DNA from 3 places in the Arthrobacter sp. AD-310 genome. Region 1 is predicted to be linked to each of the others. Evidence: riboswitches for the same ligand, from Rfam matches in the RefSeq annotation. Region 1 holds a riboswitch; each other region holds the start of a gene.
The links. A riboswitch is a leader RNA that binds a small molecule or an ion and turns the genes downstream of it on or off. The one in region 1 is predicted to bind S-adenosylmethionine.
Positions count from the first base shown of each region.

Region 2: linked by a shared signal. The riboswitch ahead of ACYQ1Z_RS10270 (DUF1737 domain-containing protein) and the one ahead of ACYQ1Z_RS19335 (bifunctional o-acetylhomoserine/o-acetylserine sulfhydrylase) in region 1 are both predicted to bind S-adenosylmethionine.
Region 3: linked by a shared signal. The riboswitch ahead of ACYQ1Z_RS04500 (aminotransferase class V-fold PLP-dependent enzyme) and the one ahead of ACYQ1Z_RS19335 (bifunctional o-acetylhomoserine/o-acetylserine sulfhydrylase) in region 1 are both predicted to bind S-adenosylmethionine.

Region 1 covers NZ_BAAHNO010000042.1:17,176-27,437, reverse strand. The annotation lists gene ACYQ1Z_RS19355 (DeoR/GlpR family DNA-binding transcription regulator) at 1-40, shown strand, start outside; gene ACYQ1Z_RS19350 (CPBP family intramembrane glutamic endopeptidase) at 97-873, shown strand; gene ACYQ1Z_RS19345 (HNH endonuclease signature motif containing protein) at 888-2,621, opposite strand; gene ACYQ1Z_RS19340 (VOC family protein) at 2,825-3,463, opposite strand; SAM riboswitch class IV at 3,631-3,746, shown strand; gene ACYQ1Z_RS19335 (bifunctional o-acetylhomoserine/o-acetylserine sulfhydrylase) at 3,791-5,116, shown strand; SAM riboswitch class IV at 5,226-5,341, shown strand; gene metX (homoserine O-acetyltransferase MetX) at 5,354-6,469, shown strand; gene ACYQ1Z_RS19325 (MFS transporter) at 6,723-8,105, shown strand; gene ACYQ1Z_RS19320 (zinc-dependent alcohol dehydrogenase family protein) at 8,192-9,310, shown strand; gene ACYQ1Z_RS19315 (LysR family transcriptional regulator) at 9,329-10,246, opposite strand.
Region 2 covers NZ_BAAHNO010000014.1:78,094-88,355, forward strand. The annotation lists gene ACYQ1Z_RS10235 (multidrug effflux MFS transporter) at 1-859, shown strand, start outside; gene cls (cardiolipin synthase) at 866-2,305, opposite strand; gene ACYQ1Z_RS10245 (aminodeoxychorismate lyase) at 2,438-3,364, shown strand; gene ACYQ1Z_RS10250 (pyridoxamine 5'-phosphate oxidase family protein) at 3,441-3,905, shown strand; gene ACYQ1Z_RS10255 (TetR/AcrR family transcriptional regulator C-terminal domain-containing protein) at 3,909-4,607, opposite strand; gene ACYQ1Z_RS10260 (hypothetical protein) at 4,836-5,090, shown strand; gene opgC (OpgC domain-containing protein) at 5,182-7,650, opposite strand; SAM riboswitch class IV at 7,902-8,015, shown strand; gene ACYQ1Z_RS10270 (DUF1737 domain-containing protein) at 8,029-8,307, shown strand; gene ACYQ1Z_RS10275 (rhodanese-like domain-containing protein) at 8,304-8,714, shown strand; gene ACYQ1Z_RS10280 (O-succinylhomoserine sulfhydrylase) at 8,715-9,923, shown strand; gene ACYQ1Z_RS10285 (DUF1905 domain-containing protein) at 9,920-10,243, opposite strand.
Region 3 covers NZ_BAAHNO010000007.1:83,078-93,339, reverse strand. The annotation lists gene ACYQ1Z_RS04550 (GDSL-type esterase/lipase family protein) at 1-342, shown strand, start outside; gene ACYQ1Z_RS04545 (DUF4097 family beta strand repeat-containing protein) at 423-1,250, shown strand; gene ACYQ1Z_RS04540 (PadR family transcriptional regulator) at 1,250-1,864, shown strand; gene ACYQ1Z_RS04535 (50S ribosomal protein bL37) at 1,975-2,049, shown strand; gene rsrA (mycothiol system anti-sigma-R factor) at 2,169-2,429, opposite strand; gene ACYQ1Z_RS04525 (sigma-70 family RNA polymerase sigma factor) at 2,426-3,190, opposite strand; gene ACYQ1Z_RS04520 (DoxX family protein) at 3,512-4,060, shown strand; gene aroA (3-phosphoshikimate 1-carboxyvinyltransferase) at 4,067-5,470, shown strand; gene rsgA (ribosome small subunit-dependent GTPase A) at 5,454-6,569, shown strand; gene hisN (histidinol-phosphatase) at 6,627-7,439, shown strand; SAM riboswitch class IV at 7,599-7,712, shown strand; gene ACYQ1Z_RS04500 (aminotransferase class V-fold PLP-dependent enzyme) at 7,750-9,168, shown strand; gene ACYQ1Z_RS04495 (class I SAM-dependent methyltransferase) at 9,284-10,042, shown strand; gene ACYQ1Z_RS04490 (metal-dependent transcriptional regulator) at 10,089-10,262, shown strand, end outside.

The sequences.
Region 1 (10,262 bases):
CGAAGCCAACGGCACCGAAGTCATCGTCGCAGCGGCATAACTGTTCCCGGACCCGCCTGTCAGCCCCGCTCCAGAAACTGCAGGCAAGATGGGTACATGCTGGTTCCCTCCCGCCGCCGCCTGAAGCTCGAAGTCTGGATTGTCCTGGGGCTCTCCCTCGGCCAGTCGGCTGTGTACTCCGTCGTACAGCTCCTGGACAAGATCACCCGCGCCCCTCTGGCCGAGGGTACTTCGACGCTTAACCGCTCCCAGAGCACGCGCGAGTACTTCGACCTGACCTACCAGCTGTTGGACATCATTTTTGCCCTGGTTCCAGTGATGCTGGTCATCTACTTCCTTACCGACCAGCGGCAGGCGCCCGGGGATGCCGGCAACCAGGGGTCGGCGTTCCGGAAGCTCGGATTCAACTTCGCGCGTCCCGGGAAGGACATGCTGCAGGGGCTCGGGCTGGCTGCCCTGATCGGTATTCCCTCCCTGGGGCTCTACGCCGCGGGCCGCGCACTGGGGATCACCACGGCCATCATCCCAAGTGCGTTGGACGCGTACTGGTGGACGGTTCCGGTGCTGATCCTGTCAGCCCTTCGGCACGCCGTGGTGGAGGAAGTCATTGTGGTGGGGTACCTGCTGAACCGCTTTGGCAAATTCGGCTGGAGCGTTCCGGTGGCGATTGCCGTGAGCTCGGTGCTCCGCGGCAGCTACCACCTCTACCAGGGCTTCGGACCATTTATCGGCAATGTGGTGATGGGTGTGGTGTCCGCCTGGCTCTACACGCGGACGAAGCGGGTTATGCCGTTGGTGATTGCCCACGCCCTGCTCGACATCGTCGCTTTCGTCGGTTTCAGCCTCTTTGGCAAGGCAGTCGGTCTCGGCTGATACAGGCTTTGCGGTCAGGGAGCCGTGGCCTCGAGCAGGAGTATCCATTCCGGTTGTGGGTCGGGTGGCAGGTTGGAGGGTTTGGCGTAGAAGGCTTCCCAGATGGGGTCGTCGGGTTCGAGTTCGTTGGCGTCGATGAGGTTTTCGTCTTCGGGTTCGTCGCCTGGAGGCTCCAGATCGGGCGGTGCTGAATCGAACCATGCAGGATCGGGCCAGGCAGGATCCGGCCAGGGTGGTGCGGCTGGTCCTGCGTCGGGAGCTGCGTCCGAACCGCGCCCTTCTGAACCCTGTTTCCCTCCTGAACTCTGTCCCTTCCCGGGTTCTTCCACTCCCACCGGCGCCACACCCATACCAGCTGGCCACTTCGGTGGTTGGCGGTCGGGTTGTTCGGCTGTGTAGTGGCGGCCGGTGGGTGAGGTCCAGCCGGGTGGTTCGTCTTTTGTGGCGGCTGTTGGTTCCCAGCTGCTGTTGTGTTTCAGGCGGTGGTGGCGAGGGCAGAGTTGGGCGAGGTTGCTGATGCCGGTGGTTCCGCCGTGCTGCCAGGCTGTGAGGTGGTCGGTGTCGTTGTCGAGGGCGTTGTTGCTGCAGCCGGGAAAGACACACTTGCTGTCCCTGAGTTGGAGCGCTTTTTTCATGGCTTTGGTGAGGCGGTAGCTGGTGCGGCCGATTTCCAGGGGTGTTCCGTCCCTTGGGTCGAGCAGGACGCGGCGGAAGGATTCGGCGCCGCCGGCGAGGAGTTGACGCGCGATGGAGGCGGGGATGGGTCCGTAGCCATCGAGTTCGGCGGGTTCGTCGGTGAGGCCAAGGAGCGCGAACACCGGGACGGTCACGAGGACCTCGGCGCGGGGCGTGGGGACCTTGGCTTCATCCGGGCCCGTGCCGCCGGGGTCCGGGGCGGTGGCTGTCCGGTTGGTGAGGAGTCTTGCAGCGAAGATGTCGGTTTTGAGGTGGGTGAGGGTGCGGGGTTCGTTGGGTCCCTGCAGGGTCCTGGCGGTTGCGGTTAGGCCGTTGTTGATGGCCAGTGCCTGGTCTGCTGGGAGGTAGGCGGAGATCCAGACCATCCCGTCCCGGTCCGGGGTGTATTCGACCCGCCGGTCCGCCGCGGACTTGCGGTGGCGTTTTTCTATGGATTCGGGGTGGTGGCGTTCCCGCCAGCCCCGAACTTTCGCCCGCAGCCGGGTGGGCACCAGCTCCGGTGCGGGGCAGCCCCTGGCGGGGTTGGGCGCGTCGGGGTCGAGGAAGTGTCCCACCAGCGCGGCCGCAGCGGGGTGGTCCAGGGCCTCGGTTTCGTCCGCGAAAATCCGGGCCTGCTGCCAGGACATGACCCCGGTGGACAGGGCTTCGATGACCGGCGGCAGCCCACACACCTGCCGGGACTGGGTCACGAACGCGGACGCCGCCCCGGAACTGATGGTCAGGATCCCGGCGATCTCCTCGATGGTCGACATCTCCGTGTAGGTCCGCTCGTGCAGGGGCGCATCCGGCGGTGTCATCGCGTGCTGCAGGTCCAAGGCCCCGGACGCGTCCCGGGCCTGAAGCGCCGACAGCTGGGCCTGCAGCTTCTTTGTCACGCCCAAGCGTTCGAGCCTGAGTTCGTAGGCCCGCTGCAGCACATCAACCCCGTCCCCGGCTACAGCCGGAGTTCCGGCAGAGGCGAGGGCGGCGTCTTCAGCGGTAAGCGCGGCGAGAGCAGCAAAAGAGGCGTGAAGTCCTTCCATCACTGCCGCCGTCCCTGCGCCGTTTCCCATACCAACATCATCGGTGGAGGCACTGACATTTTCGTCGGCCGGCGTCCTCACAGGCAGCCGCAAGAAAACCGGCGGGAAAATGGATTCGGCCGCTATCGGCAAGTGACGCCGTTGTCACAAGCTGATAGCGGCCGAAGTGTTGCGCCGGGCGGTGGACGCCCGGCTGCCCTGGTCGGGCTGTACCGGACCAGGGCAGGGAGGCGTCAGATGGTGACGGCCCCGTTAGCGGTTTCGAACGTGACCGAGAGGATGCCGGGGGTGCCGTGCGGGGCAACCCACTCAACAGCAACATCCTCCAGCGGCTTTTCCACCGGTTCACCCAGCCACTCGGTTACCCGCGAGGCGGAGCCGGCAATGGTCAGGCAGCTCATCTTGATGTTGCTCTCGTAGGCGTTGGACGGGTGCAGCGACGGATCGCCCTCCCACTTGAGCATGTACGGCACCTGCGGATCGGCGATGAGGCCGAGGATGCCAATCTGCTTCCACACCAGTTCGCGGCCGTCCGGGAACTTGCGGTTGCCGTTGACTGCCGCGCGGCCAAGGCGCTCTTCGAAGGGGGCAAGGTCGTCCACTTCGACGCACCAGCCCATCCAGCCGCCACCGGCCGCCGAGCGGGCACGCACTGCCTGCCCGAAGGGCGCCTTGTCCGATGCCGGGTGGTCCAGGACCTCCACGACCTCAAGGTACTTGTGGCCCGCGAGCGGGATGATCATATTCCGGGTTCCGAACCGGGGGTGTACCCCGCCTTTCACTGCCTCAACGCCGAGGGCAGAGGAAATACGTTCGGTTGTGGCCGCGAGGCCATCTTGTTCACAGGCGTAAGAGACGTGATCCATGCGCATGCCATCATCTTGGCACTTTGTGATCAGGCTCTCAGCTTAGGGTTGCCTTACCGGGATTTTCCGAGGCCAGGCCCTTTCCGGCTGCCCGGGGAGCGGTAATAAAGCTGCCGGACCATGTTCGTCACAATGCTGTCCGGCGCGCGACCGAAGTTCCTACACTGGGCTCAGGTCATGAGTGCCAGCGCCAAGCCCCGGCTCGCTGGCCGGCAACCCTCCTTCCGCGGTGGGGTGCCCCGGGTGAGGACCGGGCTGTCCGGTAACGGCCGGATGGCAAGCGCGGCCCGAGGTGCTCCCAGCATGCCGGGCCCATGTCAAAGGAGCCTTGAAATGTCCAACGGTTGGTCCTTCGAAACCCGCCAGATCCACGTGGGCCAGGAACCGGACGCCGCCACCGGCGCCCGTGCACTCCCCATCTACCAGTCCACTTCCTTTGTGTTTCCGAGCGCCGAAAGTGCTGCGAACCGCTTCGCGCTGGCCGAGCTTGCTCCGATCTACACCCGCATCGGCAACCCCACGCAGGACGCCGTTGAACAGCGGATCGCAAGCCTGGAAGGCGGCCTGGCCGCGCTGCTGCTCAGCTCCGGGCAGGCGGCGGAGACGTTCGCCGTCCTGAATATCGCAGAAGCCGGTGACCACATTGTCGCCAGCCCCAGCCTCTACGGCGGCACCTACAACCTGTTCGCGCACACCCTAAAAAAGTTCGGCATCTCCGTCACCTTCGTCGAGGACCCCGACAACCTCGACCAGTGGCGCAACGCAGTCCGGCCCAACACCAAGCTGTTCTTCGGTGAGGTGGTTTCGAATCCACGACAGGACGTCCTGGACATCGAGGGCGTTTCGGCGGTGGCCCATGAGGCGGGTGTGCCCCTGATAGTGGACAATACCCTGTCCACGCCGTACCTGATCCGCCCGCTGGAGTGGGGTGCTGACATCGTGGTCCATTCGGCAACCAAGTACCTCGGCGGCCACGGTGCGGCGATCGCCGGCGTCATCGTGGACTCCGGAAAGTTCGATTTCAGCAAGGACCCCGAACGCTTCCCCGGCTTCAACACCCCCGATCCCACCTACAACGGCCTGGTCTACGGCCGGGACCTCGGCGAGGGCGGGGCGCTGGGAGCCAACCTGTCATACATCCTCAAGGCCCGTGTCCAGCTCCTGCGGGACCTCGGTTCGGCTGTGTCACCGTTCAACGCCTTCCTGATTTCCCAGGGCCTGGAGACCCTGAGCCTGCGCGTGGAGCGGCACGTGGCCAACGCCACCGAGGTTGCCCGCTGGCTTGAAGCGAGGAACGACGTCGAGTCGGTCGCCTACGCAGGGCTGCCCTCCAGCCCCTGGTACGAACGCGGCAGCAAGTATGGTCCCTTGGGCACCGGCGCGATTGTCGCCTTCAACCTCGCCGGTGGCGCCGAAGCGGGGAAGCGGTTCGTCGACGCGTTGGAGCTGCACTCCCATGTTGCCAACATCGGCGACGTCCGCTCCCTGGTCATCCACCCGGCGTCGACCACGCACAGCCAGCTCACCCCCGAACAGCAGGCGGCCGCCGGAGTCGCACCCGGACTGGTCCGGCTCTCGGTGGGCCTGGAGCATATCGACGACATCCTGGCCGACCTTGAGGCCGGCTTCCGTGCCGCCAAGGAGGCGCCAGGCGCCTGAGCAGGTAAATCACGACGGCGGCCGGTCCGGCAGGCGGGCGGCAATCCGGGAAGTCATAACCAGTCACACTCTTGGCCCGGAGCGGGTGGTGTTTCGTACACTCGAACCAGGTCATGAGTGCCAGCGACAGCCCCGGCTTGCTGGCCGGCAACCCTCCTTCCGCGGTGGGGTGCCCCGGGTGAAGACCTGGCCTGCCGGTCATCCGCCGGTGGGCAAGCGCGTAGAAGAGGTCTTGCCATGACGGTTACCGTCGCCCGTACCACCGTTCCCGAACACGGAATTGTCCGCTATGCCTCCATCGGCGGGCTGGAGCTCGAAGGCGGCGGCTACCTGCCGGATGTCACGCTCGCCTACGAAACCTGGGGCACGCTCAACGCTGACGGCAGCAACGCCATCCTGATTGAACACGCCCTGACCGGCAGCACCCACGTCACGCGCGGTGACAGCGACGAAGAAGGCTGGTGGGAACAGCTGGCAGGCCCCGGCGCGCCGGTAGATACCGAACGGTTCTTCGTAGTGTCCATCAACATCGTCGGCGGTTGCTACGGGTCTACCGGCCCGTCGTCGCCCTCCCCGGACGGCAGCCCGTGGGGTTCCCGCTTCCCGCTGGTGACGCTCCGGGACAGCACCGTTGCGGAGGCACGGCTGGCGGACCGGCTGGGGATCCGCAGCTGGTACGCGGTCCTCGGCGGCTCGATGGGCGGGGCCCGGGCCCTGGAGTGGGCCATCACCTACCCCGGGCGCGTGCAGCGGTGCGCAGTCATCGCCGTTGGTGCCGCCAGCACGGCCGAGCAGATCGCCTTCGCGCAGGCCCAGACCCTTGCCATCCGCCAGGACCCGCACTTCAATGGTGGCGACTACTACAACGGGCCCTTCCCCGAAAGCGGGCTGGCCCTGGCGCGCCGCATTGCGCACATCACCTACCGATCCGCCGCGGAGCTCGACGGCAGGTTCGGGCGGGCACCCCAGGCACCTGAGTCTCCCTTGCAGGGTGAAGTACTGGCGGCGCGGGGCCGGTACCAGGTCGAGAGCTACCTTGACCACCAGGGCAAAAAGCTGGTGAAGCGTTTCGACGCCAACAGCTACATCGCCCTGACAGAAGCGCTGATGAGCCACGATGTCTGCCGGGGCCGCGGCACCCTCGCCGAGTCGCTTGCCCGCTCGGATGCCCGTTTCTTCGTGGCCGCCGTGGACTCCGACCGGCTCTACTTCCCTTCCCAGTCCCGCGAGCTTGCAGAGGCGCTCCCGGGGGACGTGGACGTGCACCTCATCAAAGCCCCGATCGGGCACGACGGCTTTCTCACCGAGATCGGGCAGCTGGGCGCACAGCTTCGCTGTCACCTCTTGCCCTGAGGATGCAGCCACCCGGACCTGGGAGGCGCGCCGGCACTGAGGGAAAAACCGGACGCTTTGCGGGTCTTTCCGCGCCCTGCCGTGCGCACACCGAACGATTGTGCAATTTTGCACACCGCTTCTGCGGTATTCGCCGTTGAGCTCCCAGCTTCCCCGAGGAATACTCATGTGAATCTGCGGTTTTGTTATGCAAATCACAAAACCGCCATCCGGTCCCATGTGGTGTCGACGAAGACGCCAAAGGAGTTCACTAATGAGTACGGAACGCTCCGCCGCAGGGCGGCTCGAGGAAACCGACGTCAAAGCTTCAGGCCTCAAGAAGGTCGTCACGGCCTCCATGGCAGGCACGGTCGTGGAATGGTATGAGTTCTTCCTCTACGCGTCGGCCGCCACGCTCGTGTTCGGCAAGACGTTCTTCCCCAATTCGGGTACAGAGCTGGACGGCATCATCGCCGCCTTCGTCACCTATGCCGTGGGCTTCGTTGCCCGGCCCATCGGGGGCATTGTCTTTGGCCACTTCGGCGATAAGTTCGGCCGCAAGCAGCTGCTCCAGTTGAGCATCATCATGGTTGGCGTCGCCACCTTCCTCATGGGCTGCCTGCCCACCTTCGCCGAAATCGGCTACTGGGCCCCGGCGTTGCTGGTCTTCCTGCGGTTCGTGCAGGGCTTCGCCGTCGGTGGTGAATGGGGCGGCGCCGTGCTGCTCGTCGCCGAGCACAGCCCCAGCCACTCGCGCGGGTTCTGGGCCAGCTGGCCGCAGTCCGCAGTTCCGATGGGGAACCTGCTTGCCACGGGTGTGCTGTTCACGCTGTCCTCCACGCTGTCCCAGGAAGCCTTCCTCGGCTGGGGCTGGCGCGTGGCGTTCTGGCTGTCTGCCGTGATCGTGATCATCGGCTACTACATCCGCACCAAGGTCCAGGATGCGCCGATCTTCATCGAGGCACGCAAGGAAGTCACCGCGGAAAAGAAGGGCTACGGCGTCGCCGAGGTCTTCCGCCGTTACCCCCGCGGCGTCTTCACCGCGATGGGCCTCCGGTTCGCCGAGAATATCCTCTACTACCTTGTGGTGACATTCTCCATCACCTACCTGAAGGTCGTCGTCCAGACTGACACCTCCCGCATCCTGCTCCTCCTGCTGGTGGCACACTTCATCCACTTCTGCGCCGTCCCGCTGGTCGGCAAGCTCTCCGACACCTTTGGCCGGCGCCCCGTCTACATGGCAGGCGCAATCCTCGGCGGGACCTGGGGATTCTTTGCCTTCCCCATGATGGACACCGCCAACGACATGGTCATCCTGGCCGCCATCACCATCGGCCTGCTCTTCCATGCGCTGATGTACGCGGGCCAGCCGTCCATCATGGCGGAAATGTTCCCCACCCGGATGCGCTACTCCGGCGTATCCCTGGGCTACCAGGTGACCTCGATCGTGGCCGGTTCACTGGCCCCGATCATCGCCACGGCGCTGCTCAGCAACTTCAAGTCCTCCACCCCGGTGGCCCTGTACCTGCTGGGTGCCTGCATCGTGACCGCAGTATCCGTGTTCTTCCTCAAAGAGACGAAGGGCATCTCGCTGCACGACGTGGATGCCGCGGATGCCAAGGGCACCGCAGCGCTCCTCGCTGCCAACAAGAAGTAGCAAGCCGCCAGGCGGCACGAGCCAAGGCAGCTGCCCGGATCCGGGCAGTTGTGCGTCCCACGATCCAGCCACAGCAAGGAGCTGCCATGCGAGCCGCTGTCCTGTACAACACCGTTCCCTCAGGAGCCAGGTACTCCGAGGCACGCCCCCTTGTGGTGGAGGAGCTGGAACGGCCGGATCCGCGCGCCGGTGAACTCGGTATCGCCATCACCTATTCGAGCCTGTGCCACTCCGACCTCTCCGTCGTGGACGGCTCGCGGGTCCGTCCACTGCCGATGGCGCTTGGTCATGAAGCGGTGGGCCGGGTGCTGTCCGTGGGCAGCGGAATCACTGATGTTTCGGTGGGCGACCATGTCGTCCTGGTCTTCGTGCCGAGCTGCGGTGACTGCCGGGCCTGCCGGGCCGGCCGCCCTGCCCTGTGCCACCGGGCGGCCGAGGTCAACGGGTCCGGCGACCTGCTGCACGGCGAGGCGCTGCTGCGGACCCGCCAGGGAGGCCGCATCAACCACCACCTGGGTGTCTCCGCTTTCGCTGATTACGCGGTGGTGGCACGGGAATCGGTGGTGGTCATCGATGACAACGTTCCGGACACGGTGGCGGCGATGTTCGGCTGCGCAGTGCTGACCGGCATGGGGGCCGTGCTCAATACAGCAAAGCTCGACGACGGGGAATCCGTTGCCGTCTTCGGCCTCGGCGCTGTGGGCCTTTCCGCCATCATGGCGGCGCGGCTGGCCGGTGCCGGTTCGGTCATCGCAATCGATCCGAACCAGGGAAAGCACCAGCTGGCCCTTGACTGCGGCGCTACTGCGGCAGGAACGCCCGACGACGCCGCCCGCCTGGTAGCCGATGCCACCGGTGACGGCGTGGACGTTGCCGTGGAAGCGGTCGGTTCCGCCCGCGTGATCGCCTCGTGCCTGGAGCACGTGACCCGCGGCGGCGCTGTAGTGTCCGTAGGCCTGCCGCACCCCTCGGCGGAACTGACCGTTCCGGGGCTGCAGTTTGCCGGTGCCGGCAAGCGGCTGCTGGGGTCCTACATGGGCGATGCCGTGCCGGAACGGGACATCCCGAGGTACCTGGGATACTGGCGGGAGGGCCGGCTGCCGGTCGAACTGCTGCATTCGGACACCCGCCCCCTCGCCGAGATCAACGAAGGGCTGGACGCGCTGGCAGCCGGGCGGGTAGTCAGGCGGCTGTTCCAGGCGTAAAAGCTTCCGGAACGGAGCTCAGGCTGCGAGCAGGTCCTGCCGGGCCGACACTTCCTCCCTGAGGGCGGCAAGGACTGCCTGCACGCGCCCCGAGCGCAGTGATTCCGGCCGGCCGACAGCCCAGATGGGCAGCTGGCGCTCGAAATCGTGCGGCAGGACGGGCACGAAGGCGGGGTCCCGGGCCACCATGAAGTTCGGCAGCAGCCCGATGCCCGCACCCCTGCGTACGGCCTCCACCTGCGCAAAGATGCTCGTCGCCTGGAAGCTGGATTTTGGCATGGGCAGCTGGGATGAGCGATGGCCCAACTCCGCAACTTGGAGTGCCGACTCAACGTACGACACGAAGCCGTGCTGCCCCACGTCGTCGGGCGTTTCAGGCAGGCCGCGCCGCTGGGCGTACCCGGCACTGGCATAGAGCCGGAGGTAGTAGTTCGTGAGGAAGATCGTCTGGGCGTTGCTGACATCTGCTCCGCCCACCACCACTTCGAGGTCCACGCCGGACCTGTTGCGGCTGACTTTGCGGGTGGCGCTGAGCATTTCAACATTCAGCAGGGGGTGGCGTTGCTGGAGGCGGACCAGGGCAGGCGCCACGAATTCGGCGCCGAAACCGTCGGAGGTGCTGATCCGGACCATGCCCGAGAGGGCGCCGTGTTCCTGGCAAATGGCTCCTGCCAGCGAGCCGAGCGTCTCTTCAATGGCTTCTGCGGCTGCCACGGCCGAAGTGCCGAGCTCTGTCAACTCCCAGCCGTGCGGGCTCCGTTCGAGTGTCCGCCCGCCCAGCTGCCTGTCAAGCGCCAGGATCCGCCGCGAAATTGTGGTGTGCGTGGTGCCCAGTGCCTCCGCTACCGCATTGAACCGTCCCAGCCGTGCCACGGTCAGCAGGATCAGCAAGTCGTCCGGGTTGGGAAGCCTGCCCACTCGTCCGAACCTTTCCATCAGTGTGCATCCATGC
Region 2 (10,262 bases), on a different contig from region 1:
TTCCGCGGCCGCCCGGCTGCTGTCCCGCCTGATGCTGGTGATCGGCGTCGCCCCGCTCTTCGCCCCGACCATTGGCCAGGCCATTGCGGGAGCATGGCATTGGCGCGCCGTGTTCTATGCGCTGGCGCTCATTGGCCTGGTCCTGGTAGCGATCGTCTGGAGGTTCATGCCCGAGACCCTGCCCGTGGAGAAGCGCAGTCCCGGCCGCCCGCGGCACGTGGCCGGGACGTATTGGGCGCTCCTGCAGGACCGGCACTTCATGGCTCTGGCCGTCATTCCCGGACTGGGGCTCGCCCTGATCATGAGCTACGTGGTCGGGTCCCCTTTTGTCTTCCAGGATGAGTACGGCTTCACCGAGCAACAGTTTGCCCTTGCCTTCGCGCTGAATGGTGCAGCGCTGGTCCTTTCGGCACAGGTCAATGCGGCGCTCGTCCGGAAGTTCCCGCCGGTCCGCCTGCTGCGCATTGCCGTCCTCGTCCAATTGGCCCTTGCCCTGCTGCTGGCAGCGGTGGCCTCCGGAGCAGGCGGCGTGTTCGGATTGATGGCCGGACTCTGGCTCGTCCTGGCGGCACAGGGAATGATCCCGGCCAACGCCTCAGTGCTCGCACTGCACAACTACGGGCATGTGGCGGGGACCGCCGCGGCGGTCATCGGAGCCCTGCAGTCCGGCGTGGCCGGCCTCGTGAGCCCCCTGGTCGGATTGTTGGGGGGAGATGCCATTGCCATGGTGAGCGTGATGATCGGCAGCTGCATCGTGACCGTTGCGGTGCTCGCCGCCGGAACTCCCGCCTATCGGAAGCGCGGCTGGCATGAACAAGCCGTTTACGACGACGGGGATCCGATACCTGCCGGGGACTAGCGGAGGCTACTGCACGGTTGCGGTCAGCCGGGCCACATTGTCCACGTAGCGGGCTGCAAGGGGCCGTTTGAGCCAATCCGCCAGCCGCAGCTCATGGGAAATGTCCCGGTACGTGTCCTCCACGGCGCGCATCTTGGTGACGATGTCCGCTCCCAGCAGCATCACCGACACCTCCAGGTTCAGCGAAAAGGACCGCATGTCCATATTGCTGGAGCCCAGGACCGCCACCTCATCGTCAATCGTGAAGTGCTTGGCGTGCAGCACGAACGGGGCCTTGTAGAGGTAGATCCGGACGCCGGCCCGGAGCAGGGCCTCATAGTAGGACTGCTGTGCGTGGTGGACCAGGAACTGGTCGCCCTTTTCGGAGACGAACAGTTCCACATCAACGCCCCGCTGCGCGGCGGTGGTGATGGCATACAGCAGGGAATCGTCGGGCACGAAGTAGGGGCTGCAGATGGAAATGCGGTGCTGGGCCGAGTAAATCAGCGTGTTGAACAGGCGAAGGTTGTTCTCGGTGATGAAGCCCGGACCGCTGGGCACCACCTGCGCCGTGACGTGCCCCGGGTGGGGATCCGACGGCAGCTGCAGCTGGTGTTCCAGGGACTCGTCGGTTTCACTGAGCCAGTCCGTGGCGAAAACGACATTCAGGGTGGTGACGATCGGCCCGCGCAGGCACGCCATCAGTTCCACCCATTCGCGGCCCGCCTTGCGGTGCCGCGGGTTGTTGTACGAGGGCTCGATCAGGTTCTGGGACCCCGTGAAAGCAATCTCGCCGTCCACCACCATGATCTTGCGGTGGTTCCGGAGGTCGGGCCGGCGCCACTGGCCATGGATGGGCATCAGCGGAAGCATCCGCTTCCACTGGATCTTGCCGGCTTTGAGGCGCTTCAGGAGATTGCCATAGCCTTTGACCCGCAAAGTGCCGATGTGGTCGAAAAGCACCCGCACTTCCACCCCGCGTGCGGCCGCTTCCTCCAGGGCAGTCAGAAGGTCGTCCGTGACGTGGTCCGTACTCATGATGTAGAACTCGGCGTTAACGAACTTCTTCGCTTTCCGCACGGCCTCCGTCATTGCCAGGATGGAGTCCGGATAGCCCGGAATAAGGTCCACCGAGTTGCCGTCCACCATGGGCAGTGACCCCAGCCTGCGGTTCAGCTCCGCGGCGGAGGTGACCCATTCGGGCCCAGGGTAGTGGCTTTCGGCGTCAGCGAGCGAGGAGATGCCTGCCCGCACCCTGTCATTCACCAGCTGCTGCTGCTCCCGGCGCCGGGTGGACAGCTTGAAGTTGCCGAACAGCAGGAACAGGACGATTCCCACGAACGGCACGAAGAAGATACCCAGCAGCCATGCCATGGCCGTGGTGGGGCGGCGGTTTCCCGGAATGATCCCCACAGCGAGCACCCGGATTACGAGGTCGGCGACGCCCAGAAGCACAACAACCCACATCGGCGCGGAGCCGGCAAGCGAAAAGGGCCACAACACGGAAAACCTACCCCCGGAACATCGGCTCCCGGCGGCGGTTTCCGGCCGGGGCACTCCGCCCAGCTTATCCGCGCGGCGCCCCACTAAGCTGGAGCCATGACCTCACCTGCCTCCGTGGTTCTCGTATTCCTTGATCCTGCCTTCCCCAATGGCCGGGTGGCCGACCCCACCCGGCCACAGCTGATGGTCACGGACCAGGGAGCCACCAGGGGCGACGGAGTGTTCGAGACCATGCTGGCCGTGGGCGGCCACGTCCGGAAGATGCAGGCCCATCTGGACCGGCTGGGCGGTTCGGCCGACGCGCTGGACCTGGTTATCCCCGGCCAGGACGAGTGGCGGCGGGCCATCTCCACAGCCCTCACGGAGCACCGCAGCAAGCATGTCCCCGCCACCGCTGATGACGAACTGGTGGTAAAGCTCGTGGTGACCCGCGGGGTGGAGGGCGCGGGCGCACCCACGGCCTGGGTGCAGGTTGCTCCCGCAGGTGCGCTGGGCCGGCGGCAGCGGGAAACAGGCATCGACGTCATCCTCCTTGACCGCGGATACGACAGTGATGCCGCCGAGCGGGCCCCCTGGCTTCTCCTTGGCGCCAAGACCCTCTCCTACGCAGTCAACATGGCGGCGCTGCGCCATGCGCACAAACAGGGCGCGGACGACGTCATCTTCTTCTCTTCCGATGGTCGGGTCCTGGAGGGCCCCACGTCCACGGTGCTGCTGGCTAATGTGGACAAGTCCGACGACGGCACGCCGGTCAAGCGCCTCGTCACGCCGCAGCTGGACAGCGGCATCCTTGCCGGCACGTCGCAAGGCGCCCTGTTCAAGGCCGCCAAGGCCGCGGGCTGGCAACTCGGCTACGGGCCATTGGTGCCGCAGGACCTGCTTGACGCAGACGCCGTCTGGCTGATCTCCAGCGTGCGCCTGCTGGCGCCGGTGAACCGGATTGACGGTAAGGAGATCGGCACCCCTTCCCTGCAGAAGGAGCTGACCGCCGAACTCGCTGAACTGTTCGCCGGCATCCAATAAGCCGCCGGACGCGGGAGCCCCCGCGCACGGCGCGTGGCAGGTGTCCCCCGGGCGGCCGCCGTCGTAAGGTGTGGTCATGGACCCGCGCACGCAGCCAGCCGACAACCTGACCTTCGATGAGTGCTGGGAGCTCCTGGAAAACGACACCCTGGGGCGTCTTGCCCTGGTGGTGGACGGCCACCCGGAGATCTTCCCGATCAACTACGTGGTGTACCGCCGCAGCATCGCGTTCCGCACGTCCGGTGTGACAAAACTATGGGGCGCGGCGCAGGAACGCCCCGCCGCACTGGAAATCGACGGCTACGACCCGCATACCGAGGAAGCCTGGAGCGTCGTGCTGCGCGGTGACACGGGCATCATCGAGGACCAGGCAGAAATCGATGCAGTGGACAACCTGGGGCTGGAGCCGTGGCATCCGGGCGACAAGGCCCACTACATCCGGATCACGCCGCGTGCCCTGACCGGCCGCCGCTTCAAGGTCCGGCGGCCCGACATTTGGAACACACGCGTGCAGGACCCCCGGCGCGCGTCGTTCGAGTAGCCCCTACCCATCCTGCCGGGAAAGCTGGGCTTCGAGGCCGGAGAGCAAAATGTCCAGCCCCTGGTCAAGTTCCGCGGCCCCGTCGTACACGGCAAGGTCCGGCGCCAGTGCACGAAGCCGGGGAAATTCCCTCGCCGGCAGGCGGTGTAGTCCGAGCCGCAGCAGGGCCTCGTTCTCTTCCGGATCCACCACGAATTCCTGTAGTTCGTTGAGGATGTGGCCGTACAGGAACCCGTAGTAGGCCCGGTAGACGTGCAGCGCGTCGGCTGGCACAAACCCTGCGCCGATCAGCAGCGAAAGGATCTGCTCAAGCGGCCGCAGTGTCCCCAGCGGCCGCAGCCCGAGTGGCGTGGACAGGGGCCTGGTCACCAGCAGCGGGACCACATTGGGATGCAGCAAGGCCAGCTGACGCAAATTGTGCGCGATATGCCGGAGCTGCGCCTTCCAGTCCGGGTCTGCCGGCTGGATGGAAAGCTCGTTGAGGACCAGCTCGGCGACCCCGTCAAGGAGGGCGGCCCGGTTCTCCGCGTAACGGTAGAGGCTCATGGGGTCCCGGTTGAGTTCCTGGCCCAGCCGCCGCATTGTCAGCGCGTCCAGGCCTTCGGCGTCGACCAGTTCCAGTGCCTTGGTCAGCACCAGTTCGCGACTGAGCCTGCCCCTGCGCGCATCAGTTCGGCTGCCAGGCGTGTCTGGGGAGGCCATCGGTTCCGTTCCGTACGAAGCGGCAGCGTTCGGGCTGTTAATCCAGACGCTTGCCTGACGTGTAGTCTACGCGTAAAGTCTACAGTGTAGATAAGGATAAGCGCCGCTTGGGGTCCCGGTTTTTTCTGAAAGGGCCCAGTCACACTCCATTGCCCCCGTGCAAGGCATTGAGGTCCGCTGCTGGAGCAATACGGCAGCGTCACGCACTTTTAGCGAAGGGACGCCGTTATGGCACATTCGCAGTTTGATATTTTTCTCGAGGAAGCCACCTACCGCGACCGGGCCTCCGATTACACCCTCAACCGCGACCGTCTTTATGGGCTCTATATCAGCTGGTGCTTCATCAACCAGCAGGCGGTCAGCGCAGAGGACAGCTTCTGGTCTGCCATGAAAGACCGGTTCAACCCTGACCACAACGGCCTCCGGATGAAGGGCCCGGCGGCCACCGATTACATCCTCACCAGTTATCCGGGCCTGGTCTAGCGCCTGGGACAGGGCAACGTGAACCGCCGGCGGACCGCCGGCGGTTCACGTCTTTCTACGGCGCAGGGTAGGCCGCGCCTGAACTGCAGGGCTACGTAGGGATGATCCGGAAGAGGAATTTAGTCCTGACCATCACCCACAGCAGCCCCAGGACTACGGCGTAGGCAGCGGTATTGAGCAGGATGTTTTCCTGCTGCAGGGCCGGGATGTTCGCGACGACGGCGATCAGCACCACGTGCATGATGAACACGTACAGGGTTGCGCGGCCCAGCGGAATGAGGAACCACCCCAACGCCCGCTGCACCGGCTTCCAGTAAGCCGTGAGGAACGCGTAGGCCGCCACCACCAGGACCAGCACGTTGAGCAGCCGGCCGGGCTCCAGGTAGGTCCGGGCAAACAAGGCATCATAAAGGTTCCTGTACACCGTGTCCGGAACGATGGCGACGCGCAGGTCGAATCCATTGGCCAGGTACGGGTTGCCCCAGGACAGGAAGGCGAACAGGAAAGCCAGGCCGGTGCAGGCGGCAACCACCCAGGTCCTGGCCGCCAGCCACGCCACGATGGCCCGGCGGTGGTAGCCGGCCACCAGCCCGATCACGAACAGTACCTGCCACACCAGCAGGGGAAACGAATCCTCGAACTGCGAGGGCAGGAGCCGGAACCGGGTGCTCGTGCCGACCGCATACAGCGCCAGCGTTGCGGCCAGAACCCACACGGCCTTCCCCCGGTTGAGCGCCCACAGGATCAGCGGGCTCACCAGGAGCAGCACCACGTACAGCCCCATCACGTTGAACTGCCACGGCCCGAACTGCAGGAGCAGGATGGCGGGCAGGACCTGTGGGGGCACCGGGAACTGGAAGATCGATTCCATGCCGGCGTAGAGGTCGTACGTCCGGCCGGCCCCGTCATGCCCTGCGCCGCCGGTTCCCTGGTCCACGAAGGTAGTGAGCGCGTCGGTGCGGAAGACCGGGAGCAGGGAGGCCAGGAAGACGGCCAGCAGGACAATGAGGGCGGTCAGGTAGAGCTTGCCGGCGCGTTTGGATGTCAGGTCCACAACGGTCCCGAAGTCTTCCTTGACTCTGGGTCCGTAGACCATGCCCACTACAAGGCCGGAGAACAGCACGAAAAGCTCAGCGCCGGAGACGAAGCCCACTGCCTCCTGGGTGAGGATCTGGAACAGTGATGTCATGCCCAGGTGGTTCACCACCACGAACACGATGGCCAGCCCGCGGAGCAGGTCCACCCGGGAATCGCGTTTGGACGGCTCCCCATATCCCCATGCCGTGGCGGCATCCACCCTGCGCGGGATCTGCCAGAGCGCCACCAGCAGGATGAGGAGCGCAGCGGCCACGGACCACGCGGCGGCGCCGGTCAGTGTGTTCGCCGGAGAGTAACCAGCCCCGGCGGTGACGTCGGTGACCGGCCCGGTAACCATGGGTGAGGACTCGAGCCTGTCCAGGGCGCCCTTGGCGATCCCGGGGCTGCCGGTGAGGAGCCAGTTGATGCTCGCGACGCCGGTGTCCCGGGTGCTGGTCCGCTCGTCCCAGACGACGGCGGCCGTCTTGGCGAATGCCTCGGAGGTGGCCGTGCCGACCACCTGGTCCCACCAGCCGAGCTTGATGTCCGCTTCCGGCGCCCCACCCGAAGCGGGGCTGTAGAACGCAGCGGTCTGCAGCAGGAACGGTTTGTCCCGCCCGGCCGAATAGGTCCCGTAAAAGTTTTCTCCGCCTGAAGATGTGAGCATCTCCTGCAGCTCTCCGGCGCGCGGAACGGTATTGACGGCGGCCCCGCCGGCGGTGTCGTCGTGGAAGGCCGACAGGCCCACCCAGTCCACCGCGTCGTCGCCCGGGTAGAACGGCTCGTAGGCGCTGTCTGCACCGTCCCATACGCCGTCGCCGTTGGTGTCCAGCAAGGCGAAGCCGTCGCTGCCGGAGGCTGGCGCGTTACGGTTCCGGTCGAAGGGGTAGTCCGCGCCCAGGTAAGGCTCCCACACAAGGACGGCGCCGCCGTCGGACTCCTTGAACGCGGCTGACACCGCCCGGAACGCGTCCCGGTACGTGGCGGGCTGTTGGCCCCAGTCCACCCAGCTGGTGTTCATGTCCGGTGCGAAGCGGACCAGGACCTGGCCCTTGAACCGCCCTGTCAGGTCCCGCACCCGGCCGGCGAACGATTCGGCGGCCGCGGCGTCGATCTGGTCCAGCGGCACCGTGGGCTTCACGGTCAGCATGGCGTGGGAGCCCTGCAATGACGCCTGCTGCAGGAACTCCCGCAGGTCGTTCTCCTCCGACGGGCGGTAGGGGAAGGCGATATCGTGCCCAAGAACCGCCGGGGACGCACCGAGGCGCTCGGCAAACCCGGCAGCGGTGTCCTCGCCCCATTCGAGGACCGCCCCGAGCAGCGGCTTGCCTTCGTCCGCCAGGGGTTCGGCCGCGCGGGCAGGTCCGTTCGGGAGTGCTGCGGCGATGAGCGCCACCAGCAGGGCCGCAAGGAACGCCCGGGCCACGCGAAGGCGGGAGACGGGAAATGGGCTGGTGCGGCGCCCAGGCGTGGCAGTTGGCATACTGATCGGTACCCCCCCGGTGCTGATGTTCAGTGGCGGGGCGGTGCCCCGTAAGAACTGCCCCGTATGAACTGTATCGGCCGGGCAGGCCGCGAGGGGAAAGAAAAGCCCGCCCACCTGCGGTGATACCGCCGTCGGACGTTCCCTCCAGGAAGCCGTCGGCACCGGCTCCGGCAGCGCTTCCGCTTCAGTTACGGAACATGACGGCGACGGCGGTGCGGCTGTCCGTGCCAGATGTTACGTTTTTGGGGAGTAATGAGTACCGGCGCCAAGCCCTGACTGGCCGGTCGGCAACCCTCCTTCCGCGGCGGGGTGCCTCAGGTGAATACTCGGCATATCGACCGTTCGAGCTGCAAGCGTGAGTGAAGGAGATCCGTCGTGTCTGACGCGCCTGCCCCTGAAGAAAAGCTGTCCTACCGCCTTATCAGCGGCCCGGACAACCGTGAATTCTGTGAGCGGATCTCAACCGCCCTGGCCGAAGGGTACGTGCTGCACGGCAGCCCCGCTGCCACCTTCAACGGCACCAGCGTCATCGTTGCCCAGGCTATCGTCCTGCCGGCAGCCATTGCTTCGGCAGACGCCGCCGTCGCCACAGCCGTGGACAACCTCGAAGCGTCCAACGAGGACCTCGACTTCGATGGTGAGGGCCACGCATGAGCTACGCAGGAGACATCACTCCCGAGGAAGCCTGGACCAAGCTCGAGCAGGGCGCCATCCTGGTCGACGTGCGCACCGAAGGCGAGTGGGCGCACATCGGTATTCCCGACACCAAGGCAACGGACAACGATCCGCTGTTCATCCAGTGGACGTTCCCCGGCGGCATTCCCAACCCGGACTTCATCACCGACCTGAGCCAGCAGGCCCCGGAAGACCGCGGCACCGAACTGCTGTTCCTCTGCCGCTCAGGCCAGCGCTCCATCGCTGCTGCCGTCGCTGCCACGCAGGCCGGCTTCACGTCCTACAACATCCTCGAGGGATTTGAGGGTGAGCCCGACCGCTACGGCGAACGCACCGTCAACGGCTGGAAGAACCGCGGCCTGCCTACGAACCTGGGAAAGAACTAAGTGACCTTCAACCAAGACGCCGCCGGCTGGAGCCCCGACACCCAGGCCGTCCGCGGCGGGCTGGACCGTACCAACTTCCAGGAAACCGCGGAGCCGGTGTTCCTCAACTCGGGGTTCGTTTACGAATCCGCGGCCGCTGCCGAGCGGGCCTTCACGGGTGAGGACGAGCGCTTCGTCTACTCCCGCTACGGCAACCCCTCGGTGGCCACGTTCCAGGAGCGGCTCCGCCTGCTTGAGGGAACGGAAGCGTGCTTTGCTACGGCGTCGGGCATGTCCGCCGTCTTCACCGCCCTGGGTGCCCTGCTGGGTGCCGGTGACCGGGTGGTCGCCGCCCGTTCCCTGTTCGGCTCCTGCTTCGTGATCCTGAACGAAATCCTGCCGCGCTGGGGCGTGGAGACGGTCTTCGTGGACGGCCCGGACCTTGAACAGTGGCGCGAGGCGCTGTCCCAGCCTACGACTGCGGTCTTCTTCGAGTCCCCGTCCAACCCGATGCAGGAAATCGTGGACATCGCGGCAGTCAGCGAACTTGCGCACGCCGCCGGGGCGACCGTCGTCGTCGACAATGTCTTTGCCACGCCCCTGCTGCAGCGCTGCGGGCAGCTCGGCGCGGACGTCATCGTTTACTCCGGCACCAAGCACATCGACGGCCAGGGCCGGGTCATGGGCGGTGCCATCCTGGGCACCAAGGAATACATCGATGGTCCGGTCAAGCAGCTTATGCGCCACACCGGGCCGTCCCTCTCCCCCTTCAACGCGTGGGTGCTGACAAAGGGGCTGGAGACCATGGCGCTGCGCGTCAACCACTCCTCCGCCACGGCCCTGCGCCTGGCCGAGTGGCTGGAGCAGCAGCCCGCTGTGGGCTGGGTGAAGTACCCGCTGCTGAAGTCGCACCCGCAGTATGAGCTGGCGGCCAAGCAGATGAAGGCCGGCGGTACGGTCCTGACGCTCGAGCTTGCCCCTTCCGGCGGCCGCTCCGGCAAGGAGGCCGCGTTCGCGCTGCTGGACGGGCTGCGCATTATCGACATCTCCAACAACCTCGGCGATTCGAAGTCCCTCATCACCCACCCTGCCACCACCACGCACCGCGCGATGGGTCCTGAAGGCCGTGCTGCCATCGGCCTGAGCGACGCCGTGGTGCGGCTGTCCGTGGGCCTCGAGGATGCCGACGACCTTATCCGCGACCTGGAACAGGCGCTGAAGCAGATCTAGCCAGTTACCTCTGGCTGTGTGCCGTCCGGCTGGAGTTCCAGCCGGACTTCGACGCGGTCCCCGGCGCTGATTCCGGCTTGAGTCCGAACCGCCTTCTTCACCGGCAGCAGGTAGGAGCCGGCTTTGGCGTCCGGGAAAAGCGATGTCTGCCAGCTATGCCCGCCGATGTCCGCGGTGACCTTCACGGAACCGAAGGCTTTGCTGCCCACGTCTTGCTCGGCAATGTCGTCCGCCACATCCGGCGGCAGGGTCAGGAAATGCCAGCCCGCTTCACCGGGGTAAAGCCACAGCTCGGCTTCAAAAACGTACGACGGCGTCACGCGCCGAGTATGGCACGCC
Region 3 (10,262 bases), on a different contig from region 1:
GAATTCGGGCTCTCCACCGCGCGCAGCCGCCTCAACCTCGCCAACATCCTGGACTCCGCCTCGCAGAACCGCGTCGAGGTATTTGTGGTGGGTCCGCCGCCCACACTGGACCCCGCCCAGAACCGCAGGCTGGACGAACTCAACACCGCTTTCGCCGATGTCACCACCCGCCGCAAGCACCTGTATGTGGACACGTTCTCGCCGCTGCTCAACCACGAACAGTGGCGGCAGGACCTGGCAGCCAACGGCGGGACGCCCGGCCAGGCAGGCTACGGCCTGATGGCGTGGCTGGTGCTCCACCGGGGCTGGTTCCAGTGGCTGGGTATGGACGCCCCCGCCTGATTTATTCGCGATATATCTTGCCGGCTTACGGGCGGAGCTGTACCGTGGAAGAACACGATATATCGCATTTGGAGGTTGCCATGTCCGACCAGACCTGGAGTGTCACCACCCCGCAGACCATCGACGTCGACGGCGTGGCGTCGCTCAAGCTGGGCATGGTCCGGGGCAGGTTCGATGTCGTCAAGCATCAAGAGCCCGTGACACGGATCGAGATTTCCGATATCCACGGTGACCCGGTCGCAGTCTCCCTGAGCGGTGGCAGGCTGGAGATCCGCCACCAGCTGCATGGCGCCCAGGGATGGTTCAAGAACCTGATGGGCGCCGTGAACCACAACAGCGAGAACTCCGCCGTCGTCAGCATCGCCGTTCCGGACAACGTCGATGTCGAAGCCGGAATTGTCAGCGGCGATGGGCTCGTGGCCGGGATCTCGGGCCACACGCGGCTCAATACGGTGTCCGGGTCGGTCATGGCGGACGGCACGGACGGAGAGCTGCACGTCAACACCGTCAGCGGTGAAGTGACCGCGCGCAACCATACTGGGGTCCTCACTGCCAAAAGCGTGTCCGGGGAGGTGACCGCTTCCGGCCGGCTCACCAACGTGCGTGCCAGCACCGTGAGCGGCGACCTCAGCTTCGACCTCCAAGGCGTCCCGCTCGACTTCGGCTCCAACTCCGTCTCCGGAGACCTCACCATCCGGCTGCCACACGACGTCGGCGTCGACATCGTGTCCAAGTCCGCCAGCGGCGCGGTCGTGATCGACAACCAGCGGTACGCCCAGGCAGGCGGAAAGGTGGAAACCATCGCCGGCCCCGACGCGAAATTGATGCTGGTGCGTACCAACTCGGTTTCCGGTACGACCTCAATCGTCCACAGCACGGTCGCGGGAAACGTGGAAGCAGGGGACTGATGCCCCCGGTGTTCGCGCACGGGGCGCTGCGCCTGTACCTCCTCGCACTGCTGGAATCCGGCCCCAAGCACGGCTACGAGCTCATCAGGGCCCTCAAAGACCGCTTCGGCGGCACCTACTCCCCCAGCGCCGGAACGATCTATCCCCGGCTGGGAAAGCTCGAGGAGGAGGGGCTGGTGGTGACGGAATCAGCAGGCCGCCGCACCAACTACCGCATCACTGCGGCAGGAGTTGCGGAGCTGGACCGGCGGCGGGACGAACTCGCTGGAGTGGAAGAGGATATCTCTGCGTCCGTGCGTCGCCTTGCCGACGGCCTGCGCGAGGATATCCGCAGGAACATGCGCGGACTCCGGGCAGAGCTGGCAGCAACCGCGGAAGCTGCCCGTACGGAGGCCCGGTCCGCCGATTTCCGCCTCCCGGGCGGGCGGCTGCCTGGCGAAGGCACGCCCGCGCTCAAGGATGCCGAGCTGATGCTGCAGGAATTCCGGGATGAGCTGCGGGCCGAACTGCGGCTGCGTGCCCGGAGCCAGCCCTTGAGCCCCGTGACGCTGGAGACGATGCGCACGGTCCTTGCCCAGGCCGGGGTCGCCATCCGGAACTCGCTGCACGGCTGACACCGCCGCCTGAACAGCAGGTCATCCCCGGTTCCCGGTTCGCGGGTGGTCGGATGATGTGGGAGACTGGAGGGCAGCTCTTTTGAGTACCGACAGTAAGGAGGCCAGCTATGAGCAAGCGTGCACGCAAGCGTCGTGACCGTAAGCGTGGCGGCGCGAACCACGGGAAGCGCCCCAACACCTAGGCAAATGCCAGGGACTACGGTTCAAGGAAAGGACCCCGGAAGCCATTCGGCTTCCGGGGTCCTTTCCCGTTTGGCAGATACACCCGCTGGGTCCTGTGGGTCCCAAGGACTCCGGGGCGTTATGCGTCCACCGGCCGGATGGAGTGGATCCGGTCCAGGATTGCGTTCTTCAGGTTGTCCGGGGCCGCCTCAGTGCAGGAACGCTTGACCATGTTGCGGATTACGCACTCAAGGTCGTACTGCTCGGTGCACTCCGGGCACTCGTCAAGGTGTTCCTTGATCTCCGTGATGTCCTCACGGGTCAGGGCCCCGTCAAGGTACTCATAGATGCGTTGCATCCGGGTGTCGTCGCAATCGCCCAATCCCTGGCAGTCGCTCATTTCCTGCTCTCCTGTTGTGTGCTTGCAGCCGTGTCCTGTGCATCCGCGGCCGGTTTGAATCCGCGCTCGGCGGCGTACTCCGCCAGCATGTCCCGCAGCATTCTCCGGCCGCGGTGGAGACGGGACATCACGGTGCCGATAGGCGTGTTCATGATGTCTGAAATTTCCTTGTACGCGAACCCCTCAACGTCCGCGAAGTACACCGCGAGGCGGAATTCTTCCGGGATGTCCTGCAGGGCCCGCTTGACGTCGGAATCCGGGAGGTGGTCCAACGCTTCTGCCTCCGCGGAACGAAGCCCGCTGGAGGTGTGTGATTCGGCCCGCGCCAACTGCCAGTCCTCAATGGTGTCAGAGTTGGACTGGAGCGGTTCGCGCTGCCGCTTGCGGTACAGGTTGATGTAGGTGTTGGTCAGGATCCGGTACAGCCATGCCTTGAGGTTTGTCCCCGGCTTGTACTGGTGGAACGCCGAGAAGGCCTTCGTGTAGGCCTCCTGCACCAGGTCCTCGGCGTCCGACGGATTCCGTGCCATGCGCATCGCGGCGGAATACAGCTGGTCGACGTACTGCATGGCATCGCGCTCGAACCGGGCACGGCGCTGCTCTGCGGTTTCAGCCGAAACGTCCACCGCACCTTCTGCGGGTTCAGTTTCAGTGTCCGGGGCATCTTCCGCTCCGGAATCGGACGCCCCGCCGGGGGCGGCCTTCTCTTCGCTGTTCGAAGCCTCGTACATGGCCGACACGGCCGGATCCAGGGTGCTCATTGCCTTCAAGTCTACTGTCAGGCTCCGGGCACGCGGTGTGCCGTACTCCGGGGGCTCCGCCTCCAGGGAACCAATGGCCACCGGGCCGGCTGCGCCGGTTCCGTCCAAGACCCGCATCCAGGCCCAACTCCGCTCTGTGGTTCGTGACACCTGCAGCGGTTCACGCACGGGTAGTCATTCAACAACCCATGAACCGCGGTCCGGCCGTTTCCGGACCCGCTTTTCCATAACCTCCGGGCTTGGGCAAATATTCCCCAAAAGTGCAAGACTAGAACGGACTCCGCCGCTGCCAACGCGGTTCGTCCACCCAGGAGGAAATCCATGTCCTTTGTCCGCACACTCGCCCGGCCCATGCTGGCCTCCAGTTTCGTCCTTGCCGGTATGGATAAGCTCAAGAACGCCGACGACACCGCCCAGCAGCTTTCCCCGCTGCTGCGCAAGGCTGCCGCCTCCCTGCCGTTCCAGGCGGATGAGAAGATGCTGGCCCGCGTTATCGGCGGAACCCAGGTGGGCGCAGGCGTCCTGTTCGGACTGGGCAAGTTTTCCAGGCTCTCGGCCGGCCTGCTCACCGTCATCTCCCTGCTGAACACCTTCGTGGAGTGGCGAAGCGCCGATATCAGCAGCAAGGAAGGGCGGGAAACGCGCCGCAACCAGCTGCTGAAGAACCTGTCCCTGAGCGGCGGCGCGCTGCTGGCGTCCGTTGACACCGCTGGCAAGCCGGGCCTCGCCTGGCGCGCGGAGCACCTCGCCGCGGACGCCCGCAAGAGCGCCTCCCATCTTGCCGCCGACGCGCGGAAGACCACCAACAAGAAACTCGCCAAGGCGGACAAGGCCGTGCGCCGCGCGGTTGAACAGGCCACGGGGGCATAAGCACGAATGACCGCTGCAGCTGCCACCCGGGACGACTCCGGAACTCCTGCCCCCCACTGGCCCGCGCCCTTCGCATCCCGCCCCGTTGATGCCACGGTTACCGTCCCGGGTTCCAAGTCCCTGACCAACAGGTACCTGGTCCTGGCCGCCCTGGCCGACGGTCCCAGCCGCCTTCGCGCGCCCCTGCACTCGCGCGACTCGGCCCTGATGGTCGATGCCCTGCGCCAGTTGGGCGCCACCATCACCGAGGTGCCCGGCGACGGCGCCTTTGGGCCGGACCTCGAGGTGGTCCCGCTGGGCAAGGGCGCTGCACCGGAGCCGTTGACCAGGATCGACTGCGGCCTCGCCGGCACAGTGATGCGCTTCGTTCCACCCCTGGCGGCGCTGCGGAACGGTGCGAGCGTGTTCGACGGCGATCCGCACGCCCGGAAGCGCCCGATGGGAACCATCATCGAGGCCCTGAAGGCACTGGGCGTGGCGGTGTCCGCGGAGGACGGCGGGACGCCGTCCTCCCTGCCGTTCGTGGTGGAAGGCAGCGGCGAAGTCCGCGGCGGGCACCTGGTCATCGACGCCAGCGCATCCTCCCAGTTCGTCTCGGCGCTGCTCCTGGTCGGGGCGCGGTTCACGGAGGGCCTGCACCTCGAACACGCGGGCAAGCCGGTCCCGAGCCTGGACCACATCAACATGACCGTTGCCGTCCTCCGCGGCGCCGGGGTGGTGGTGGATGATTCCGTCCCCAACCACTGGGTGGTATCGCCGGGCCCCATCCGCGCCTTCGACCAGCGGATCGAGCAGGATCTTTCAAACGCCGGCCCGTTCCTGGCCGCGGCGCTGGCCTCCGGCGGGACCGTCCGGGTGCCCGGCTGGCCAGAGCAGACCCAGCAGGTGGGCGACCTTTGGCGCAGCATCCTTGCGGACATGGGCGCCACGGTATCCCTGGCCGACGGGGTCCTCACTGTCACCGGCGGGCCGGAGGTCAAGGGCGGCGATTTTGCCGACACCAGTGAACTCGCTCCCACGGTGGCCGCCCTTTGTGCACTGGCCTCGGGGCCCTCGCGGCTCAGCGGCATCGCCCACCTGCGCGGCCACGAGACGGACCGGCTCGCCGCCCTGGTCACCGAAATCAACCGCCTCGGCGGGGATGCCGAGGAAACCAGTGACGGCCTGGTTATCCGCCCCGCCCGCCTGCACGCCGGCGTCGTGCACAGCTACGCCGACCACCGCATGGCCACCGCCGGAGCGATCCTGGGCCTCGCCGTCGAAGGCGTCCAGGTCGAGGACATCGCCACCACGGCCAAGACCATGCCTGACTTCCCCCGGCTCTGGGCGGACATGCTGGCACAGGGAGGCGCACCGCAGGAAGAGTCCGACGGCGGGTCGGAAGGTTCCTGCGATGGTCCGGCGCACTGACTCCTGGGACGAGTCGGACGTCCGGGTCCGCCCCAACAAGAAAGGGTCAAGGCCCCGCACCAAGGACCGGCCGAGCCACGACGACGCCGTCACCGGACGCATCATCACCGTCGACCGGGGCCGGTACACCGCCGTTGTGGGCGAGGACTCCGGGGACGAACGAACGGTGGTCGCAGCACGGGCGCGGGAACTCCGCCGCAACCCGGTGGTGGCCGGCGATTTCGTGTCCCTCGTGGGCGACGTTTCGGGAGACCCGCACACACTTGCCCGGCTGGTCAAAATCCAGGACCGCAAGACCCTGCTGCGCCGCAGCGCCGATGACACCGACCCCGTGGAGCGCGCGGTCGTGGCCAACGCGGACCAGCTGGTGATCGTGGTCGCCGCAGCCAACCCCGAGCCGCGCACGGGTTTCATCGACCGGGCGCTCGTGGCGGCGTACGACGCCGGCATCGACCCGATCCTGCTGGTCACCAAGGCGGACGTCAAGGACCCCGCGGAACTCCTGGCCAACTACACACACCTGGACCTGCCGGTCATCATCAGCCGCACCGCAGACCTGCAGGCGTCGGGGATCGACGCCCGCTCCGACGACGGGCTCTCCGCGCGGCTGGACAGCGCCGCCGTCGGCGAACTCCGTTCCTACCTGGACGGAAAGGTCACCGTGATGCTGGGGCACTCCGGCGTCGGCAAGTCGACGATGGTGAACGCCCTGACCGGTGCCGAACGGGCAACGGGCGGCGTTAATGCCGTGACCGGACGTGGCCGGCATACTTCGTCATCGGCGCTCGCACTGCGCCTGGCCGACGCGCCGCCCGGCAGCTGGATTATCGACACCCCCGGCATCCGCTCGTTCGGCCTCGCCCACGTCGATCCGGACCGGATCCTGCGTTCCTTCCCCGACCTGTCCCCCGGCACCGACCATTGCGAACGCGGGTGCAAGCACACCGCTACGGCAGTGGACTGCGGCCTGGACGCCTGGGTGGAGGAGGGCCATGCGGGCCCCACCGGGCCCGCCCGGCTGGCGTCCCTGCGGAGGCTCCTCGGAGCCGATCCCCGGGAGGAAGGCCAGGACGCCAAGGAGCTCGGCAGCGTCAACTAGGGTCACCGGCACGGCCCACCTCCCGGCAGGACCGCCGGCAGACGGTAGTTTGGAACCATGATCCAACCCGCTTCGAGCTACAACGACGACCTGCGCCTGGCCCATGTCCTGGCCGACTCCGTGGATGACCAGACCATGAGCCGCTTCAAGGCACTGGACCTCCACGTGGAGACCAAGCCCGACCTGACGCCGGTCACCGACGCGGACAAGGCGGCCGAGGAAGCCATCCGCGGCCAGCTCTCGCGCTCCCGGCCCCGAGACGCAGTGCTCGGCGAAGAATTCGGCAGCACCGGGCACGGTTCACGCCAATGGATTATCGACCCCATCGACGGGACCAAGAACTTTGTCCGCGGTGTTCCCGTCTGGGCCACGCTCATCGCGCTCGTGGACGAGGGCGAGCCGGTGGTCGGCGTCGTCAGCGCGCCCGCCCTGGGGAAGCGCTGGTGGGCCGCCAAGGGCATGGGCGCCTACATGGGCCGTTCGCTGGCCGCGGCCACGCGGCTCCGGGTGTCCGACGTCTCCACCCTGTCGGACGCATCACTGTCCTACTCCAGCCTGGGCGGCTGGAAGGAGCGCGGAAACCTCGACGAATTCCTGGGCCTGACCGAAGCCGTTTGGCGGACCCGCGCCTACGGTGACTTCTGGTCCTACTGCATGGTGGCGGAGGGCTCCGTGGACATTGCCTGCGAACCTGAACTCAACCTCTACGACATGGCGGCCCTCGTCCCGATCGTGGTGGAGGCCGGCGGCCGGTTCACCTCTCTTGAGGGCGAGGACGGCCCCTTCGGCGGCAACGCCCTGGCCACCAACTCCATCCTGCACTCGGAAGTACTGCAGCGGCTCAACCCGGGGCTGGACGACCTGCTCTAGGACCTCCCCACCGAACAACTGACGGCGGCCGACCCCAAAAGGGGGCGGCCGCCGTCGTGATCTTCGAGAAAACGCAACTATTCCAGCAGGGCGTAACAATTCCCTTAACAAACGGGCCGGCTTCATACCTGGCCGGTCCATGTCCTACGCTCTTAACCAGGTCACGAGTGCCAGCGCAAAACCCCGGTTTGCTGGCCGGCAACCCTCCATTCGCGGTGGGGTGCCCCGGGTGACGACCAGGCCGGTCCGGAGCGGATACGGCAAGCGCGGATTCCCTGATGCCGGAGTCCTGTCCTGAAGTGAGGTCTCTGTGACAACTGCCATCGTCTCCCCCAACTCCACCCTTGCAGCCGGCGCTGCCTTTGATGAGCGCCAGGCGATCGCCGGCCGCCCCCTCGCCGCCGTCACCGGCGCCGAAATCCAGGCGCCGCTCATCTCCGGCGGCCACGTCCGGTACGCCAACCTCGATTACGGCGCATCCGCCCCTGCCCTCTCCGTGGTGTCCGCCTACCTGAACGAGGTCCTGCCCTACTACGCCAGCGTGCACCGCGGCGCCGGGTACGCGTCCCAGATCAGCACCTCCGTATACGAAAACGCCCGAAGCATCGTCAGGGACTTCGTGGGCGGCCGCGCCGACGATTCCGTCATCTTCACCCGGAACACCACCGACTCCCTTAACCTCCTCGCCGGCTGCCTGCCGCTTACGGACGGACGCCCCACCGGAGACGTGCTGTACCTGGACATCGAGCACCACGCCAACCTCCTGCCGTGGCAGGGAGTCCCCCACCGCAGCATCGTGGCCGCCGACACCATTGCCGGCACCATCGAGTCCGTCCGGGCCGAGCTGGAACAGGGCGGTGTCAGCCTGCTGGCCATCACCGGTGCCTCCAACGTCACCGGCGAAATCCTTCCCATCCGTACCCTCGCCACGCTGGCACACCGGCACGGGGCACGCATTGTGGTGGACGCGGCCCAGCTGGCGCCGCACCGGCGCATCGACATCAGCGCCGACGACGTCGACTACGTCGCCTTCTCCGGCCACAAGCTCTACGCGCCGTTCGGCGCGGGCGTCCTGGTAGGGCGTCCGGACTGGCTCGACGCCGGTGTTCCGCACCTCGCCGGCGGCGGCGCGGTCAAGGAAGCGCGGCTCGACGGCGTCAGCTGGGCCACCGGCCCGGCGCGCCACGAGGGAGGCTCACCGAACGTCCTCGGTGCCGCCACGCTGGCACGCGCCACCCAGGTCATCGCGGACCTGGACCAGCAGCGCTGGCATGCCCACGAGTCAGCAATCCGTTCCTTCCTGGTGGAGGGCCTGCAGGACATCGAGGGCGTCACAGTCCACCAGATCTTCAAGGACACCAACGCGGACACGGACACCATCGGCGTGGTGAACTTCTCTGTCGAAGGCTACGACGCCGGCCTGGTTGCGGCCTACCTGTCGGCTGAGCACGGTGTCGGGCTGCGGGACGGGCGCTTCTGCGCCCACCCGCTGCTGAAGCGGCTGGGCCTGCCGTCCGGTTCCCTGCGGGCAAGCTTCGGCGTCGGGTCCCGGCTTGAGGACGTGCAGCGGCTCCTCGCCGGCATCGCCAAGCTGCGCAGCGACGGCCTGGGCTGGGACTACGTGGTGGACGCCGGACGCTGGGTTCCGGCCAACGACACCCGCACCTACCCGCACTGGGCACCCAACACCCCGGGAACCGCCGGCGCCGCACCCTGCACCGATAACTGAGCCACCGACGTCCGGGGCCCGGCTGCCCGGGCCGACCGTCGGGGCCACGGTCTTCCGCCAATCCATGCGGTAAATTCGAAAGAAACCGCAAGGCATGGACTGAAGGAGGCCGCACGTGGTTCGGGGTGGGCCCAGGCTTGATCATGGGCGACGCCGGGAGCTCGGCCAAAGCTTCCAGGACGGCGGCAGGCACTACCAGAAGGTCCGGCCCGGCTACCCGGAAGAAAGCGCCCGGTGGCTCGTGCCTGCCGGCGCCCACGATGCCCTCGACGTTGGCGCCGGAACCGGAAAATTCACCGAACTGCTGCTGGACCGCGGCCTGGCGGTTACCGCCGTCGACCCCTCCGCGGACATGCTTGAGCAGCTCAGGGCCCACTATCCGGCGGCCAGGGCCGTCCTGGGGACCGCCGAGGCGACTGGCCTGCCTGAAGCCGCCTTCGACGTCGCCACCGTGGCCCAGGCCTGGCACTGGTGCGACGCCCTGGCGGCCAGCACCGAGCTCGCCCGCGTCCTCCGCCCGCACGGCACGCTGGGGCTTGTCTGGAACCAGCTGGACACCTCCGTCCCCTGGGTGCACCGGCTTTCCCGGATCATGCACGCCGGCGACGTCTACAAGCCCGGACACCGGCCGCTGGTCGGGCCGGAATTCACAGACCTCGAAGGCCATGTCACCCACTGGCAGGACGCTGTTAATACCTCAGACCTGATCGAGCTCACCAAGTCACGCAGTTACTACCTCCGCGCAGGCGAGGCCACCCGCGCCAAGGTCCTGGCCAACCTCGACTGGTACCTTCACGAACACCTGGGGCACGGCGTGGACGAGGACCTGGAACTGCCGTACCTGACGTTGTCGTGGCGGGCCGTCAAAGTATGACCCGGCCAGCCGACGCACTTCCGGGGCAGCCGGTAGGCTTGGTCCTGTGAAGACCAGCGCGCCCTCCTCCTCGATCGAGGATTACGTCAAGGTCATCTACTCGTTCACCGAATGGCAGGACAAACCCATCACGTCCTCCCAGCTGGCGCAGCGGCTCGGGGTGGCTAACTCGTCCGTATCTGAAATGGTCCGCAAGCTGAAGGACCAGGGACTGGTTGAC